2 regions of the Paenibacillus sp. cl130 genome follow, and region 1 is predicted to be linked to the other one. Evidence: riboswitches for the same ligand, from Rfam matches in the RefSeq annotation. Region 1 holds a riboswitch; the other holds the start of a gene.
What was found. Region 1 has a riboswitch for ZMP and ZTP ahead of BM358_RS23520 (TIGR01440 family protein). Riboswitches for the same ligand answer to the same signal wherever they lie in the genome.

Region 2: another riboswitch for ZMP and ZTP. It lies ahead of BM358_RS22855 (bifunctional 5,10-methylenetetrahydrofolate dehydrogenase/5,10-methenyltetrahydrofolate cyclohydrolase); the one in region 1 lies ahead of BM358_RS23520 (TIGR01440 family protein).

What each region holds. Positions count from the first base shown of each region.
Region 1 covers NZ_FOYG01000011.1:21,678-24,889, reverse strand. The annotation lists gene glyA (serine hydroxymethyltransferase) at 1-918, opposite strand, end outside; gene BM358_RS23520 (TIGR01440 family protein) at 1,039-1,626, opposite strand; ZMP/ZTP riboswitch at 1,847-1,928, opposite strand; gene BM358_RS23515 (low molecular weight protein arginine phosphatase) at 2,007-2,591, opposite strand; gene BM358_RS23510 (manganese efflux pump MntP) at 2,696-3,212, opposite strand, start outside.
Region 2 covers NZ_FOYG01000010.1:104,924-108,135, forward strand. The annotation lists gene BM358_RS22850 (cyclodeaminase/cyclohydrolase family protein) at 1-336, opposite strand, end outside; gene BM358_RS22855 (bifunctional 5,10-methylenetetrahydrofolate dehydrogenase/5,10-methenyltetrahydrofolate cyclohydrolase) at 333-1,199, opposite strand; ZMP/ZTP riboswitch at 1,310-1,394, opposite strand; gene BM358_RS22860 (Delta(5) desaturase DesA) at 1,608-2,669, shown strand; gene BM358_RS22865 (PadR family transcriptional regulator) at 2,954-3,212, shown strand, end outside.

The DNA.
Region 1 (3,212 bases):
CGATACAATGTTAATCCCCTCAGCCAGCAGTGTTTCAGCCAGCACCTGTGCGTTGCGGACTACGTTTTGCGCATAGGTTTTGAACGATGGCTGGAGCGCTTCACCCAAAGCAACCGCTTTGGACGCGATCACATGCATCAGTGGCCCCCCTTGAGTACCAGGGAAAATAGCTTTATCAATCGCTTGCGCCCATGCTTTGCGAGTCAGAATCAGACCCCCACGCGGACCACGCAGCGTTTTGTGTGTCGTTGTTGTTACAAATTGGGCATGCGGAACTGGACTTGGGTGAATTCCCGCTGCCACAAGACCTGCGATATGTGCCATATCCACCATGAACAAAGCACCTACATCATTGGCAATGGAAGCAAAAGCTTCAAAATCAATAGTACGCGGATATGCACTCGCGCCAGCTACAATCAGACGAGGACGATGCTTAAAGGCTGCCTTGCGCACTTCATCGTAGTCGATGCGGAAGTTGTCTTCGCGTACACCGTAAGCAGCAAAGTTATACAACAAGCCGGAAGCGTTAACCGGACTTCCGTGTGTTAAGTGGCCACCATGCGCCAGATTCATACCCAGTACAGTATCTCCAGGTTTGAGAGCTGCCAAATACACCGCCATGTTGGCTTGTGCTCCAGAGTGAGGCTGCACGTTAGCATGCTCGGCGCCGAACAATTCTTTTGCGCGGTCACGTGCGATGTCTTCAACGATATCTACATGCTCACAGCCACCATAGTAGCGTTTGTTCGGATAACCTTCAGCATATTTATTCGTCAGCACGGAGCCCATGGCTTCCATTACTGCTTCACTGACAATGTTCTCGGATGCGATTAGCTCGATATTGTGGCGTTGTCGTTTCAGTTCAAGTCCCATTGCTTCCATCACTGCCGGGTCACTTTTACGCAGGTGTTCCATCATGATTGATTACTCCCTCTCCATAGTCAATTGTTGGGTATACAAGCAAACGCCTGCTCCTCTGTTGGGTACCTCATCATCAATGCAAAAAAGATTAGTACAAACATGCCGCCATGCCAAATGCTAATCGCAGTTTCCGCCGACTTCTTGCTCCAGACTGTACACCGCCCGTTGTCCGCCAATAAGTGGAGGACGGGTGAACGCTGCTGTCACACGTGCTTCGCCAATCCAGCGAAGGCTTGGGCGAAACGGAACAGCAATGGGTCGCAGATGCATGCCAATCAGCGTTTCGCCGATGTCTATCCCGGCATGAGCCTGCACGTTCGCCGCCAAACACGCGTCGCTCATAGAACGATAGGCGACGGTAGCCATAGAGCCTCCTGCTGTACGAACAGGAACAGCTGCAACCTCCATCAGTCCCAATCGCTCCAGCACAGCCCGTTCAACGACCAGCGCTCGGTTCAAATGCTCACAGCATTGAAACGCCACATCAAAGCCATACTCCCTGCGAACAGACTCTACTCCAGACAACAGTTGCTGAGCCACATCGAGCGCTCCCGCCGTACCAATCCGACTTCCAGCCACTTCACTTGTGCTAACGCCGATAACCAGCAGGCGACCAGCCTTGAGACTGGCTGCTTCTGCGATTTCCCGCACGACAGAAGTGGTCTGTGCTTCCAGCGGAATCTCATGATCTAATTGTTCCACCATTGGAACCTCCTTTGGTTGAACAGCCTCTCAGAGACTAGGCACGGTCTCATGCCCCAAGTTCAACACACTCTCTCCTGATCACAATCTGACTATATTATAGCCGATGTTTCAGATTTCGAGCAGAAAAAATGGAAGAATCTTTAATGGAATCAACTCTCAGCTAAAAATCTGGCATAACTTGTATATGAAAAAAAGAGCAGTCCACACCTATGTGGAATTGCTCTTTTGCCCAGGCGACCGGCCGTATATCCGATGCTCCATCGTGGTTAATCCCACTTTTGTCGCCAGTTACATCGGATTCTCATTTTTCCACCTTATCTTAACGGATTAACCGCCGAAAATCAACAGATTCCGTACAAAACAGATGAGTAATACCAATTTTATTCGGAAGATGCCTTTAGCTTGTCCAGCAGCTTATGTAGTGCCGTACGGATTTCCGCAGCTGTGACATCGTAATCTTCTCGCGAACCGCCAAACGGATCAGAAATATCAAAGCCCGGAATCCGTTGGTGTAATTCAATCATTCGTTCACGCTCCTGCGCCGATAGCTCTTGTCCGAGTGAAGCCATCAACTGCTGTGAAGCATATAAACTATCCAACTCCTGTACATCATTCAACACCGCATCCCGGTTCTCCACATATTCCTTAAGCGTAAATACTTTGCCCGCCGTTTGGGGAAAGCGCTGAATTACGTGCTGTTTATGTCCTTGCGTCAAGGTTAAGATCAGATGCGCCCACCCGGCAAGCCCGTCGCTCAAAGGGGTTGAAGTGATCTGATCGGATATATCATGATCACGTAGAACCGCCTCTGCATGTCGGGATATCGGCGTGCCTTCCATCGCGGCTACTCCCGCAGAACGCACTTCCAGTTCTAGCCCATGCTCAGCAGCCAACTTACGCAGCATCCCTTCAGCCATTGGACTGCGACAGGTATTCCCTGTGCATACGAATAAGATATTCTTCAACGTTTTCACCCCCCGTATGTTAAAAAAATATATAAACAGAGGATTACTATAATTCTAATCCCTTACTATAATCCTGCATTTATTTTACACTGTCTACGCTAAAATCAAAACATAAACATAAAGCCGAATGCCAGCAAAATGGCACCGCCCACTGCTTCTCCATAATCTCCTAGATTGCGGCTGACCTTGCGACCCAGCAACAGGCCCAACATCGCCATTGCTCCCCCGCAAAAACCAAACGCCAGAACGGACAGCACCAGATCACTCTGGAACATACCCAGTGACACTCCTACAGAAAATGAGTCAACGCTCACCCCAAGTGCAAACAGCAAAAGGCCTAAAGGCGAACGATGATCCAACACCTGTACGCCGTCCCCTTTAAAGGAATTATACACCATATGCCCGCCCAAAAGGATGAGTAACCCCCCTGCGAAGTAGGCCGTCACATGACCTAATAAAGAACTCATATAATGGCCTGTGAACATTCCCAGCAATGGCATCAGAATGTGAAAAAAGCCAATAACAGTACTGATGCGCAGCACGTCTCGCAGGCGTATCCCCTTCATGCCGATCCCTACGCCCAGCGATAACGCATCCATTCCTAGCGCTACCGCCATGATC
Region 2 (3,212 bases), on a different contig from region 1:
CGCTGTCTGTAAGGAATGGGTACGATAGCGCTTTTCTTCATCTGTTTCCTTGGGCAAACGCAGCGCGGTCATGTACTGTTCAAAGGATTGGATGTCTGCGACCATTAGTTCCTCACAATGTGTAGACAATCTTTCCATGCTACTAATGACATCCGTGATTTGTTCATGGATGTGCGCATATTTTTCTCCTTGTGAAAGGTTGGCGGTCATGGAGGTCATAGCCGCGCCTAGTGCCGCAGCCAATGCGGATACACTTCCTCCGCCGGGGGTAGGCGCTGCACTTGCAGCCTCTTTCAGAAAATGTCCGATGGAATTGTTCCAAGACAGTTCACTCATGAATAGACCACCTCTCTGGAGTAGTGTTGCAGATGTATCGCTTTGAGCAGATTTTTGTACAAAATCGCAGTCGTTAAGGTGCCAACACCGCCGGGAACCGGAGAAATGGCATGTACCTTTTCACCCACGTTTGAAGCAGCGTCACCCACGATTTTTCCTTCCAGTGTCTCGTTAATTCCTGCATCCACGAGAATCAGACCGGGATGGACCATATCCTGCGTAATCACATCAGGGCATCCGACTGCGACGAAGGCAATGTCTGCATGGCTCAGATGCTCTGCAATATCACGCGTACCTGCATGACAGGCGGTAACGGTGGCATTTTCTCTTTGCAACATGTGGAAAAGGGGAAGTCCCACTGTCTGCCCGATGCCCACGAGCGTGACATTTTTGCCTGCCAAGGTGTGACCGTAATGCTTGAGCAGCTCGATACAGGCTTGAGGTGTTGCGGGATATAGTCCGGCGTCACCTGTTACGGTAGCCAGCTTGTTATCAGGTGTTATTCCATCAATATCCTTGTAGGGGGCGATGGATTGTTTAATAACGGAGGCAGAAAGATGTTGGGGAAGCGGCAGTTCCAGCATAATGCCATGTACATGGGATGCATCGTTCAGACTGCCGATCAGGTGCAGTAGCTCGGCTTCGCTAACATGACGGTCAAAAGTATGGAGATGAAATGAGATTCCCAGCTTCTCCGCTATTTTTTGCTTGGTCCGTGCATAGTATGCAGATGCCGGATCGCCTTCTACCAATAGGGTCGCCAGATGGGGACGGTGTCCTTGCTGCTTCATTTTTTCTACCTGTGAACGGATCGTTGCATATACTTGCTCAGCTGCTTCTTTGGATTTCATGATTATAGCCATAGTCCGTGCCTCCTCTGAATTTATCGCATGATTTATCAACAGGGTGTCATGGTCTTAAAACGAAAAAAAGTATTTGCACAAGGTCGTCAAGACAGACGAATCCTCTGCAAATACTTCTCCCAGGCGAACGGTACGCTTTTTTTGTATGCTCCCTCGTGGTTCATTCCACTGACTTCGCCAGTCACATACAGCGTTATTATGTCTTATATTTTAACAAATAATCATCAGAAAAGAAACCCGCGAACATTTGGAAAACGGGTTGTGTTACTTGTCTATATGACAAATGTCATATACCCGAGCTGACGTTTATGACTACAGCGCCTAGAGGCTTTACCTTATACTGAGATTAGATCAACATGTACGCCTAACAGGATCAAGGTATAGGCGTCATTTTAAAGGAGGATCATAATGAGTATGACACAACTCCCATTAGCCCAATTGAAAAAAAATATGGCTCCCTACGAGAAAATAAACACAAAATCCAGCGTTCTGCAACTCATCAATACCTTGGGTCCACTGATCCTATTGTGGTATGCTGCTTATCTTAGTCTGTCGGTTTCGTACTGGCTGACACTTCCAATTGCCATTGTTGCATCGGGGTTTGTGGTACGGACATTTATTATTTTTCATGATTGTGGTCATCAATCCTTCTTCAAAAGCCGCAAGCTGAACGACATTGTGGGAACGATTACAGGTATTATTACGCTCTGCCCTTATCACCAATGGAAAAATAGTCACGCAATCCACCATGCAACCAGCAGTAATCTGGATAAAAGAGGCACAGGTGACATGTGGGTGCTTACGGTAGAAGAGTACACAGAGGCTTCCACATGGACACGGCTGGCCTATCGCATATATCGAAATCCTTGGGTTATGTTTGGACTAGGTCCGATCTATACTTTTTTGATTTCCTATCGGTTTAATATCAAGACAGCCAAACGCAAGGAAAAAATGAACACCTATGTGACGAATATATCCATCGTTGCCTTGTATGCACTGTTGTCATGGGCTATTGGATGGCAGGCCTTCCTTCTCGTACAGGCACCTATCTTTTTTGTATCTGGTATGTTGGGAATCTGGCTGTTCTATGTACAACACCAATTTGAGGATTCGTATTTTGAGCACGATGAAGAGTGGAGCTATATTAATGCGGCCGTAGAAGGCAGTTCTTACTACAAGCTTCCTAAAGTATTGCAATGGATTACGGGCAATATCGGATTTCATCACGTTCATCACTTGAGCCCAAAAGTGCCAAATTATAATTTGGAAAAAGCACATGAAGCGACACCGTTACTTCAAAAGGCGACCACGATCACAGTAAGTAGCAGTCTGCAATCTTTGAAGTTCCGACTTTGGGATGAAAATACGAAAACCTTTTTGACCTTTAAACAAGTGAGGCCGCTCCTCAGCAAACGTGTTGCAGTTACGAAACCCATCCCTACACCTGTTGTAAGCACAGAAAGAAAATAACTTTGTACAAAACTTTTCTGAAGAGATGTTGAAAAATTGCAGTTTACTTTGAGAAATCTAAAGGGATAACATCCTTTTAGATTTTTTTGTTTATATTGAAAATGCAGTACTTTCATTCTTTGTTTTAGCAAGCGCTATTGACAAATCGATTGTCAACCTTTACATTCTATATATCGAAACGATATATATCGATTATATATAAATTAGCTACATGTAAACAGAGATAAGTTCCCTTTGATTTCAGAAGGATAATTCACTATGCCAGGAAAGAAGGAATAGATTTTATGTTGATTTATGTAATACTTGGGTTCCTCTGCGAAAAGGATATGACAGGATATGAAATCAAGCAGAAGATGACGATAAGCACTTCCAACTTTATTGATGCCAGCTTCGGAAGCATATATCCTATGCTGAAAAAAATGGAAAAGGGGGAGCTTATCAAGTATGAAGAAGTGGTAGAGGAAGGCAGATTCAAAAAATCATATGGTATTACGGAAAAAGGGAAGAGTGAATTTATAGAATGGTTAAAAACACCATGTACTT